Regions from separate parts of the Magnetospira sp. QH-2 genome, predicted to be linked through region 1. Evidence: predicted binding sites of a transcription regulator. Region 1 holds the regulator's gene; each other region holds the start of a gene.
What was found. The regulator PhoB, encoded in region 1, activates phosphate uptake and scavenging genes when phosphate is short. The targets are predictions, from matches to a motif close to TNTCATAAAACTGTCA.
Positions count from the first base shown of each region.

Region 2: a site for PhoB is predicted at 1,512-1,527, ahead of MGMAQ_RS10950 (Na/Pi cotransporter family protein). Genes of this name have one in related genera too.
Region 3: a site for PhoB is predicted at 3,161-3,176, ahead of MGMAQ_RS13535 (UDP-2,3-diacylglucosamine diphosphatase). Genes of this name have one in related genera too.

Region 1 is NZ_FO538765.1:1,496,622-1,500,809, reverse strand. It holds gene pstA (phosphate ABC transporter permease PstA) at 1-1,169, shown strand, start outside; gene pstB (phosphate ABC transporter ATP-binding protein PstB) at 1,234-2,001, shown strand; gene phoU (phosphate signaling complex protein PhoU) at 2,031-2,759, shown strand; gene phoB (phosphate regulon transcriptional regulator PhoB) at 2,793-3,485, shown strand; gene MGMAQ_RS07040 (DUF1190 domain-containing protein) at 3,556-4,128, shown strand; gene MGMAQ_RS07035 (glutathionylspermidine synthase family protein) at 4,128-4,188, shown strand, end outside.
Region 2 is NZ_FO538765.1:2,313,968-2,318,155, forward strand. It holds gene aspS (aspartate--tRNA ligase) at 1-796, opposite strand, end outside; tRNA gene MGMAQ_RS10945 (tRNA-Lys) at 968-1,043, shown strand; gene MGMAQ_RS10950 (Na/Pi cotransporter family protein) at 1,658-3,469, shown strand; gene MGMAQ_RS10955 (hypothetical protein) at 3,548-3,793, shown strand.
Region 3 is NZ_FO538765.1:2,853,306-2,857,493, reverse strand. It holds gene MGMAQ_RS21420 (PEP-CTERM sorting domain-containing protein) at 1-561, shown strand, start outside; gene MGMAQ_RS13545 (tetratricopeptide repeat protein) at 621-2,066, opposite strand; gene MGMAQ_RS13540 (diacylglycerol kinase family protein) at 2,142-3,035, opposite strand; gene MGMAQ_RS13535 (UDP-2,3-diacylglucosamine diphosphatase) at 3,297-4,151, shown strand; gene MGMAQ_RS13530 (glycosyltransferase family 1 protein) at 4,166-4,188, shown strand, end outside.

The sequences.
Region 1 (4,188 bases):
TGATCGTGCTGTTTGGAACCATTTTCGGGAATGGCTACTCGGCGTTTTGGCAGACCGTGATGCCATTGGAAATATACATGGACGAACAAGTCATCGATCCACAGGGCGAGCGCAAGCCGGACACTCTTTCTTCGGCCGACTATCGGATCTTGGTCAAGAAGGCCATGCGCGACCTGTTTCCGGACGTCACCGGTCGACGGGACAAACGCAAACTCTATGGCTTGGTCAGTGACGGGGCGACGTTCTTCGCGCGCGAAATGGCCATGGAGGATCCCAGCATCATCGGTCAGCGGATCACCATTACGGTGCCCCTATCCGATGACGTCGATCAATACATCAAGGGGTATATCCGTGCTGATGTGCCTGAGAGCGATCGCCGTATTTCCGACAAGGAACTGGCCTGGGTCAAAACGCTCCAAGACCAAGGCCTGATCCGGTCGGAATTCAACACCTTGTTCTTCACTTCCGGTGACTCCCGGGAACCGGAATTGGCGGGCATTCTCGGAGCGGTGGTGGGATCGGGTATTACCCTGGTGGTCACCCTGCTGCTATCCTTTCCGATCGGTGTCGCGGCCGCCATCTATCTGGAGGAGTTCGCTCCGAAGAACAAGTTCACCGACGCCATTGAGGTCAACATCAACAACCTGGCCGCGGTTCCCTCCATTGTCTTCGGGCTGCTGGGTCTGGCCATGTTCCTCAGTGTTTTCGGCCTGCCCCGATCAGCACCGATCGTTGGTGGCCTGGTGCTAACCTTGATGACTCTCCCGACGATCATCATTGCCTCTCGCGCCGCTCTCACCGCCGTTCCGCCGTGGATCCGGGAAGCCGCTCTGGGCGTCGGAGCCTCAAAGATGCAGGCTGTGTTTCACCATGTGGTGCCTTTGGCATTACCCGGCATGCTGACCGGCACCATCATCGGCATGGCCCGGGCCTTGGGGGAGTCGGCCCCATTGCTGATGATTGGTATGGTCGCCTTTATCGTCGATATTCCCAAGGGCCCCTTCGACCCGGCCACGGCTCTGCCGGTTCAGGTATATTTGTGGGCCGATAGCCCCGAACGCGCCTTTGTCGAGCGAACCTCGGCAGCCATCATGGTGCTTCTGGCCTTCCTGGTGCTGATGAATGGCGCCGCGGTCTGGATGCGCAAGAAATTCGAACGCCGCTGGTAGGAGATAAAAAACCGTGAGCAACGTACATCTCGATATACCCACTCCAACCGCGGGTCAGCCTCTGATGACTGAGGGAACCCCCAAGGTGGCCGTCCGCAATGTGGACGTCTACTATGCGGACAAGCAAGCCATCCGCGATGTGAGCATGGACATTGGCGAAAAGGAAGTAACGGCTTTCATTGGCCCGTCGGGCTGCGGAAAATCTACCTTCCTGCGCTGCCTCAACAGGATGAACGATACCATCGACATCTGCCGCGTCACCGGGGATATTCTGCTTGACGGCGGAGATATCTATGACCGTCGGCTCGACGTGGTCGAGCTTCGGGCCCGGGTCGGCATGGTGTTCCAAAAACCCAACCCCTTCCCCAAGTCGATCTATGAAAATGTTTCCTACGGCCCGCGCATCCACGGTCTGATCGACCACAAGGACGAAATGGATGGCCTGGTACAGATGAGCCTGGAAAAAGCCGGGCTGTGGGGCGAGGTCAAAGACCGCCTGGATCAACCGGGTACCGGCCTGTCGGGTGGACAGCAGCAACGGCTATGCATCGCCCGCGCCATCGCCGTGCAGCCGGAAGTTATCTTGATGGATGAGCCCTGCTCGGCCCTGGATCCCATCGCCACATCCAAGATCGAAGACCTGATCGATGAGCTTCGGGCCAGCTTCACCATCATCATCGTCACCCATTCCATGTCCCAGGCGGCGCGGGTGTCGCAAAAGACCGCCTTCTTCCACCTGGGCGACCTGGTGGAACTGGATGATACCGAGGTAATCTTCACCAATCCGCAGGAACAACGCACCCAGGATTACGTTACTGGCCGCTTCGGCTGACATCCCCGGACGCTATGAGGATCCGATCCATGCCGCAGGATACCGAGCACGAACATACGAACCGCGCCTTCGAGCAAGAGCTCAAGACGCTGGAAAATACCGTCGCCAAAATGGGTGGTCTGGTCGAAGCGCAGTTCTCAGACGCCATTCTCGCTTTGGTGCGCGGCAACACCAAGCTGTCCACGGAAGTCATGGCCCATGACGAACGCATTGACGAAATGGAGCGGGAAATAGACCAAATGACCCTGCGCATCCTGGCTCTGCGACACCCTCATGCCGACGACCTGCGCGCCGTGATCGCGGCCTTGAAAGTGGCCAGCACGCTGGAACGCATGGGCGACTACGCCAAGAATGTCGCCAAGCGCAATCTGGCCCTGGCCAAGGCACCGGCTTTCAGTGGCGCCATCACCACCATTTCCCGCATGGGCACCCTGGTCCAGGAAATGGTCAAGAATGTGCTGGATGCCTATCTCAGCCGCGATACCGAGATGGCCACCGATGTCTGGAACCGCGATGAAGAGGTTGATCAGCTCCATACCAGCTTGTTTCGCGAGCTTTTGACCTACATGATGGAAGACCACCGGAACATCACGGCTTGCACGCACTTACTGTTCATTGCCAAGAACCTGGAGCGTATCGGCGACCACGCGACCTTTATCGCCGAACAGGTCCACTTCCTTGTCGAAGGGGAAATTCCCGACCAGGAACGCCCCAAGGACGATAGCACCTCGACCACTGTGGTCGAGATCGACGCTTAATTACCGGACGCAAAGAGGCAATACGGAGGACTCATGAAGCCGCTGATCCTGATTGTAGAGGACGAAGCCCCCCAGGCGGAGGTCTTGCACTATAACCTCTCGAAGGCTGATTTCCGCACATCCATCGCCGGGACCGGCGAAGACGCCCTCGTCAAAGTGGAAGAGGAACAGCCGGATCTGGTAATCCTGGATTGGATGCTGCCGGAACTCTCCGGGCTGGAAGTCTGCCGACGCCTGCGCTCCAAAAAGGAAACCCGAGGCCTGCCGGTGATCATGCTCACCGCCCGGGGCGAGGAAGGCGACCGCATCCGGGGCCTCGATAACGGCGCCGACGACTATGTGGTCAAGCCGTTCCTGCCCAGCGAGATGGTCGCACGGGTACGGGCCGTGCTGCGTCGGGCCCGCCCGGCCCTGAGCGAAGACAAGCTGGATTACGGCGATATCTCCATCGATCTGCTGGAACACAAGGTAACCCGCAACGGCACGTCGGTGCATTTGGGCCCGACCGAGTTCCGCCTGCTCACCACCTTGATCGAACGGCCGGGCCGGGTGTTCTCCCGCGAACAGTTGCTGGATCTGGTCTGGGGCCGCAATATCCATGTGGAAGAGCGCACCGTTGATGTGCATATCCGCCGCCTGCGCAAGGCGTTGAATGGCGAGAAAATGCCCGACCTGATCCGCACGGTGCGCGGCGCCGGATATTCCCTGGATGCGGAAAAGGCCTGACACCCTTTCATTCCTTGGTTAATCTGCCCATATTCGGAACAACCCGTATCCGGAGTTGAAGGAGTTTGTCATGAAGCGTTCGCGTCACGTTGCCCTGGTCATGATGGGGGCCTCTGCCCTCGCCCTGACCGCCTGCGAGGAAAGTCAAGTGGACGTGGGGGTTTTCGAGAGCGTTGATCAATGCATGATCACCCCGGGCATGACCAAGGAACTCTGCACGGAATCCCTGGCTGCTTCCCAGGAACAGCATGCCAAGGTGGCGCCCAAGTATACTTCCAAGGGCGACTGCGAAGCCGATTTCGGCGCCGGGCAATGCGAAGATTCCCCCTATCAGACCCAATCGGGCGGCTCGGTCTTCATGCCCATGATGATGGGCTTCATGATGGGCCAGATGATGGCCGGGCGCAGCCAACCCCTGTATCGCTCCTCCGACGACGCCAAGTCCTATCGCACCGCCGACAACAAGACCGTGGCCTCCAAAACCGGCATGACCAAGGTGCCGCAATCACTGACCAAGACCCCCAGCGTCAAGACCTCTACCATGCGCCGGGGTGGTTTCGGCAGCCGGGCTTCCAGCCTTGGACAGACGGCGCGCATGCCCACCGGGTCGACGCGCACCGGCTACCGCAGTTTTGGCGGCTGATGGACCGCATTGCCATTCCCGAGCGCGAGGACTGGAAAGCCACCGCCGAGCAAAACGGCT
Region 2 (4,188 bases), 820 kb from region 1:
CGCCGAACTCCTCGAACACGCCGCTCAGTACCGGCTCGAGGATTTCAAACACGTCCTCCTGGGTGGCGAAGGACATCTCGAAGTCGAGCTGATAGAACTCGCCCGGCGAGCGGTCGGCACGGGCATCCTCGTCGCGGAAACAGGGCGCGATCTGGAAATACTTATCGAAACCGGCAACCATCAGCATCTGCTTGAACTGCTGCGGCGCCTGCGGCAGAGCATAGAACTGCCCCGGATGGATGCGCGACGGCACCAGATAGTCCCGCGCCCCTTCCGGCGACGAGGCGGTGAGAATCGGGGTCTGCATTTCCAGGAACCCGGAATCGGTCATGCGGCGGCGGATCGACGAGATGATCCGCGAGCGCAGCACGATATTGGCATGGACCTTTTCCCGGCGCAGGTCGATGAAGCGATACCGCAGCCGGGTTTCTTCCGGATACTCCGCCTCGCCGAAGACCTGCAAGGGCAGTTGCTCGGCCGGAGATTCGATGGTCATGGTCGCAACCTGCACCTCCACGTGGCCGGTGGGCAGGTTGGGATTGATGGTGTCCTCGGTGCGATCAACGACCTTTCCATCTACAATGATCACGCTTTCCGGGCGCATGGCCTCGGCCTGGGCAAACAGCGGGCTGGATACGTCGATGACACATTGGGTGACCCCGAAATGGTCGCGCAGGTCGATGAACAAGAGATTGCCGTGATCCCTTTTCCGATGCACCCAGCCCGACAGGCGGACCTCTTGTCCGGTGTTGTGGGGGCGCAATTCCCCGCAGTTGTGCGAGCGATAGGGATGCATGACTGTCTCCTGGAGGGGTATCTCGTTCATTAATCTGGGGCGCAAAACGCCATGGACCCGAGCCTTTGTCAAGGGATTGGCCCCCACAGGGGCCGAAAACATTTGAAATAGACCAACAACCCCCTCGACAAGTCCGTTTGGACTCTGCTATATGCCGGGCCTCCCCGTTGGGGGCTGTTAGCTCAGTTGGTAGAGCAGCTGACTCTTAATCAGCGGGTCGTGGGTTCGAATCCCTCACAGCCTACCATTTAGATCAAGGCCTTAGCATGGACGCTAGGGCCTTGTTTCTTTTGGGCCATAGCGAGCATTGCGATATCTCGAATTGATATGCCCTACTCGCCGAGGATCGAGACGGCGGCATGGCGAGGAAGCTTGAACGGCTTCCGCGGGAGGCTGGCTAGATCACGTCGTGTTTGATCGGATTCGATCAAACATGAAAAACGTGATCGATTCCAATAAGGTCGTGCGTGTCTAACGGGTCCGATTGGACCCGACACGCGCTAGATCACGTCGTGTTTGATCGGATTCGATCAAACACGAAAAACGTGATCGATTCCAATATGGTCGCGCGTGTCTAACGGGTCCGATTGGACCCGACACGCGCTCGTGTCAATCCACCCCCTTTGAGGCCTCCGCCCGAACCACAACCAGACCCTTGATCGGACCACGTTTGGAATGAGGGTGTCGATTTAGTCGACGAGATGTTTCCATTAGGTGACAGATTTGTTACAATCACCTCCCCCAACAAGAAAATCCCAACACATCCAGTGCTGGAATAGAAAAACATAGCGTACCAAACAAATAGCAGCACACAAGATTGCTGCTATGAAAATATGTATCTGAATTAAAAAGGCATAGAGAATGCTCAAGAAAATATTTCTTCCCGTCATATTTTCCATATTGGTTTATGGATTCTGGGTAAGTCCGAATTTCAAGGAAATCTCCGCTGGCGTATCCATATTCTTATTTGGAATGCTCTTCTTGGAAGAAGGGTTTAGGTCATTCACGGGTGGCCTATTAGAAAGCTTACTGAAAAAAACAACAGACAAGCTGTGGAAAAGCATAGGGTTTGGTATTGCCACCACTACCATAATGCAATCCAGCTCTCTTGTTTCTGTCATCACCATCTCTTTTCTTAGTGCTGGACTGATTGGCCTAACATCTGGTATCGGGATTATTTTTGGTGCCAATATCGGTACGACGACCGGCGCCTGGCTGGTAGCCGGTTTCGGGTTGAAGGTGAAGATCTCGGCTTATGCCATGCCCATGCTGGTATTCGGCATTATTCTCGTCTTTCAGCGCTCCCGTAGCCTCAAGGGAATCGGCTACATCCTGGCAGGGTTGGGTTTCCTTTTTCTCGGCATCCACCACATGAAAGAAGGCTTTGAAGCCTTCCGCCATACCATCGACCTGTCTTCGTTTGCCATTGAAGGCTATGCCGGGCTGCTCATCTATACCGGGATCGGCATCGCCGCGACCGTCATCATGCAGTCAAGCCATGCCACCTTGGTACTAATTCTAACCGCATTGTCCGCACAACAGATCAGCTATGAAAACGCCTTGGCCTTGGCTATTGGCGCGAATATCGGCACAACAATTACCGCCATCATCGGTGCAATGAGCGCCAACTACCAAGGTAAACGATTGGCCGGGGCTCATCTGATGTTCAATCTCGTGACCGGCATGGTCGCGATCATCTTTATCCACCAGCTTGTCATTGCGGTGGAGTTCGTGGCCAACAATGTCGGTATCAGAGAGGACGATTACTCGCTCAAGCTGGCTGTTTTCCATACGATTTTCAATCTTCTCGGCGTGATCATCATGGTGCCGTTGATTGGGAAAATGGTGGCCTTTCTCGAGAAATCAATTACCGCGCCAGAACAGACGGTCGTGCAACCGCGCTACCTCAATGAGTCCGTGGAAGATTTTCCAGAAACCATGTTGGAAGCCGTCCGCAACGAGGCCATGCATCTTTATGACAATGCATTTGAAATCATGGCACACGGCCTCAATTTGCATCGACATGACATTTTGTCGGATGTGGACCTGGAAAAGAAATTGTCTTCCAGCAGGGAGGTCATCGACATTGAAATCGACGACGTCTATCTGACCAAGGTCAAAGCGCTATACTCGGCGATCATCGACTTCATCAGCCGCACGCAAACCCGCCTGCCCAACGAGTACGGCAATGAACTGTTCGAACTGCGTCACGTCTGTGGCACCATTGTTCAGTCGGTCAAGGAAGTGAAGCATCTGCGAAAAAACATGTCAGCCTATGCCAACTCCGACAACGAATTCATTCGCCGCGAGTACAATGGCATTCGCATTCAAATTGCGGAACTGCTGCGCATGATTCAGCAACTCCGCGACGGCCAAAATGAGGATGTGGATTCACTCGATCTGGATGAATTCAAGGTGGCGATCGCGGAAGAGAACATTGTCGTCAATGGCACCCTTGATGGATTGATTCGTGATGGGCGGATTACCTCCGGCATGGGGTCGTCGCTCATCAATGATATGAGTTATGCCAAGACCATCATTTGGAACCTGGCAGACCTGGCCGATAGCTTGTTTGGCAAGGATAGCCTTGATCAGCGTGAGGCCAAACTCCTCGTATCCCTGGACCAAGAAGAGGTTGATGAACTGGCATCTGAATCTGGTTCTGTGAATTAATTATGACGCTTCAGATTAATATCCCTTTGACCATCAAAGGGGTGTTAATCTGGTTCGGTCAAAACAAAGGGTGTCAAAATGAAAACTCAATCCTTGTTGGAATCACTGGGCAATGTGCTGAAGGACGATAAAAAGAAGCACAAGCAGATCGATTCCCTAAAAAAAGTATTGGCAAAACTGAAACACAAAAAGAATTCCCTACGGAAAAAGTCCGCCCAGGCCAGTGGTGTCGAGAAGAAAAAGATCGATAAAAAGCTTCATCTGATCCATGCCCAAAGAAAGAAAGGCCTCAAGGCTTTGAAACACCTGAAAAGCAAGAAATAGATTGCGTTTCGGATTTTAAAAAGCACAAGCAGGCTCTCCCTGCCTAGGGCACCTTTCGCCTCTGAACTACACCGAATTTGCCGGAGTCAGACCCTCCGCCGATCAATCACGCCAAACCTTGGATTTGGCTGTGTTGAAATGAGTCGGCATCGTAAGTACTGTGGAATCGTTGCCTTGGAAATCACGATCCTGCGAAATTAATCGTTTTGCTACCGCTGAATGCTGATCGTGCTTTGGCGGAAGGAGAGAAAGAACCATGGGAGTCTCAATCAACAAGAAACTCTTACCTGTTGAAGGACTCCAGGAGGTTTACGGGGTTGAATTGCCCATTGGGCTGAAGTTTCGCCAGTTGATTGTTACGGGGCCGCCAGGTTCCGGCAAAACATATATGATCA
Region 3 (4,188 bases), 1.4 Mb from region 1:
CTGGGCAGCGGCATCCTGAGCCAGAATGGGGCAACGATTGGTGTCGGTTATTCGGGGGCCTCGGGAACCGGTATCAGCAGTGATGCCCGCCGGTGGCGGGAGTCCAGCACCCCCGGCGCCTACACCGGCAGTACCGTGATCGACAACGCCCCGGTTGATTCCATAACCCAGATTTATGCCGGGTCGAACACGGTCACGTTTGCCCAGGCGGTCATTGACCCGGTCATGACATTCTTCAGTATCGGCAATGGCGGCACTGGCTTGTACCTCACCTTCGACCAGGATTTCGAATTCCTGAGCACGGGCGGCGGCAATTGGGGTAATGGCCCCTTGATCCAGACCGCCAGCAATGTGTTGTACGGTCGCGAGGGCAACGGGGCGATCCAGTTCCTCGGGGCGGTGACATCCATCAGCTGGTCCGCCAACCGCTATGAAAGCTATTACGGATTCAATGTCGGCGCCGCCGCCACGGTTGTTCCCGAGCCCGCGTCGCTTGCGCTGCTGGGTGTTGGATTGGCAGGGCTGGGTATCGCCCGTCGCCGTAGCCGCAAGGCCGCCTGAGACCCACGCCCAATCCTGGTGACAAAAAAACGGTGGTCTTTGGACCGCCGTTTTTTCGGTTATTGGTCGGCCACTCCCAACCGCGTTGCCACCATCCGCTCGAACGCCGCGCTGACCGCCTCCAGGTACGGTTTCATATAGGGAAACAGGGGCACATGCTTGAAGCTGTGGCGCATGGCGGCGTTCATTTCGAATATGAGCAGCGAGCCATCATCGGTGACCATGAAATCAATGCCGAAGAAATCCAGTCCGATCCCGTGTGTCACCTCGGTCAGACTGTTCCAGGCCTTGTCCCCCATGATTTGCCTTGGATCCTTCAAGAAGGCTTCTTCGTGCGCCATCATCCAAGGGGTCTTGGCCATGACTTCTGGTCGATTGAAGCCATGCACGTTCCAGATCTTGTCAATGTGTGAGGACACGGGGAAGATCTGGCCATCAATGCAATAGATGCGCTTTTTGTTGTAGAAGCTTTCGTTTTCCGGGAACGGGCAGATAATGAACTCAATGACATAGAAACTATCCGCATCGGAGGCGGCGAAGTATTCCACCATGTCTTCGTGGGTGCCGATCCGGGCCAGGGAATCCCCAGTCTGGGATCCGGTCTCGCGCAGGATGACGGGATAGACAAAGCCTCTAGATTCTACCTGTTCCGCCAATTCCGGGGCATTGGAGGAGCCCCTTTCCAGCCGTTCGGTGCGCGGGAAGCGGACTCCGTCGATGGGATCAAAGTTGCGATAATTCTCGTCTCGTCCCGTCTGTAAAATGCCTTCGGGGCGGTTGATGACCGGCATATCCGGATGCCGTTCCAGGAAGGTGGCCAGGGTGCGCAGATCCTCCGCGTCCAGATCCACATCGGCAATGGTATTGAGCAACAACGCGTGTTCCGGCGTCGGACCGCGCAGAATATTGTCGTCAACGATGGTGGCGGTAAAGGTTTCGTAGTGGCCGTAGTCAAGCAGGTAGCGGGTGCTGAAATGGCCGCCACGCATCCGGGTCTGGGCCTTGGCGTCGGTCTTCCGTCCGATCATGTAATAGGCATTGTCGAAGGCGCGGGTGATCATCACCTGCGGCCGACCTGGCGGATTGACGTGATGGGCCGACCAGGGCAGGCGGCGGTAATAATCCATCAAGGACTCTCGGCCTTCGTTTTCGTGGCCGAGCCCGACCATGATCGAGGCGATGGCCTTGGCCACGGTTTCATCGTCCGGCCGCAGCTTGGCCAGGCGCTGATAGACCGGCAGGGCCTCTTCCAGTTGATTGTCTTTTTTGAGCAACCGGGCCAGATCCAGCAAGGCCGGGGCATGGCCGGGAAAGTGCTTTAACGCCCGCCGATAGCATTCCTTGGCCTTGGGCAGACTGCCACGCTCTTCGAACTGTTTACCCAATTCGCGGAGCACGGTGACCAGTTCTCGAGTGAGCTCGCTGATCCGCGCCGACGCTTCCTTGCGCAGTTTTGCCAATTCGTCTCGTTCGTCACCGTTGGTTTGAATTTCCGTATCAGCCATGCCGGTTTTTCCCCGATCCGTGCCAAGTTTTTGAACTTGGAACTATGACAGTCCAGATCGCCCTGGACAACCTGATTACGGGGTGAGCAGTGTCAACCGACGGGGTTCAAGGCTCAAGGTGATTGGGAGGTGCCCCAGCACGTCGCCATCGCCTTGGACCGGATCGCCCACGGGGCCCTCAACAGTGATTTCCCGTGCCGTCATAATCACCACGTCGCGATAACCGCCCAGGCGACCGGTGACCAAGCCCCAGGCATAGCGCAGGGTGTTCCAGCGACCGGAGTTGCGGAACAGGCAGACTTGAAAATCGCCGTTCTCCAGCCGCGCATCCGGGGTACAGACGAACTTGCCGCCGTAGTAGCGACCGTTGGATATCACCGCTGAGGCCGCTTCCTCCGGCTTTCCATCAAGGGTCAACCGATACCGGGGGAAGGAGTACTTCACCAACTGGGCAAAGGTTTCGACCACATAGGCTCCCTTGCCGATGAGCTTCTTGATCGACGGATTGACCTGCGCCACCACTTGGGCGTCGAAGCCGATCCCGGCCATCTGAATAAAGCGGCGATCGTTGGCCAGTCCCACATGAATCGGGGTCGGGTTGCCCTCGGCGATGGTCCGTGCGATGGCGTCGGCCTGCACGGCCAAACCGATTTCCCGGGCCAAAACATTGGTTGTTCCCAGCGGGACAATGGCCAGAGGCAACCGAAAATCGTCCAATCCGTTGATCACTTCATTGATGGTGCCATCGCCACCGGCGGCCACCAGGGCATCGAACTGATCCGCCGAGGCCTCGCTGGCAAAGGTTTCCGCGTCGCCCCGTCGCGTGGTGTCGCGAATGGTCAGCATACAGCCGAAATCACGGAGCTTGTCGATGACCCGCTGGAACAGGCCTCCATGACGTTTTCCGGCGATGGGGTTGTGGATGACCAGAATTCGCCGGGTGGTGGTCTTCTGATAGGGATCGATCATATTTGTTTTGCTTGTTTTGAGTTTATACTGCACCAGGACATGTGAATAATTGATTGCAGTTACAATACATAAATAATATGGAATGGGAAGTGAAACTTCAGCACTACAAAGCGGCGACGAATTCTTTAATGTTTCGTGAAAATGGGGGTGGACACCTAGACAGCACCCTCCCATGTGGCTACAGAATGTTGAAGATATCATTGGGGCTGCCACAACATAGGCGAAGCCCCGAAGCGCCGCGCATCGGCTGGGGGCCGCGCCATGAACGCCTTGGGGACCACCAAACTACGCTACCGGACCATTTGGATTTCCGATATCCATTTGGGGACCAAAGGCTGCAAGGCGGAGTATCTGCTGGATTTCCTCAGGCACACGGAATCCGACTACCTCTATCTGGTCGGCGATATCGTCGACAACTGGCGCCTGAGCCGCAAATGGGAATGGGCCCAAAGCCATAATGACGTGGTGCAGAAAATCCTGCGCAAGGCCCGCAAGGGGACCAAGGTCTATTACATCCCCGGCAACCACGATGAGAATTTCCGTGATTTCGCCAAACAACGCTTCGGTAATGTCGCCGTTCTGACCGAGGCCATTCATACCGCGGCCGATAAAAAGCGCTATCTGGTAATCCATGGCGACCAGTTCGATGCGGTGGTAAAGTATGCCAGGTGGTTGGCCTTGATCGGGGACTGGGCCTACGAGATGCTGCTGGAAACCAATCACTGGCTGAACCTGGCGCGCCGGAAATTGGGATTCAGGTATTGGTCCCTTTCGGCTTATTTGAAACATAAGGTAAAGAATGCCGTCGAATATATCAGCCGATACGAGGAAGCGGTGGTCGGAGAGGCCCGCAAGCGGGGCGTCGAAGGCGTCGTCTGCGGCCATATTCATGCCACGGCACTCTATGACATGGACGGCATCACCTATGCCAACGACGGCGATTGGGTGGAAAGCTGCACGGCTCTGGTCGAGCATCCCGACGGACGGTTGGAGGTTCTCGATTGGCTGAAGCTCCGCGACCTGTCCCCCATCGACGCGACGGTTCGGGAAATAGCTCCGGCCCCTGCGACACCCTCAACCAAGGCGGCGCCGGGCAAGATCCCGGAGCCGGCCTAGATCCGAAGGTTCCCGTGCATATCGTCATTGTTACAGA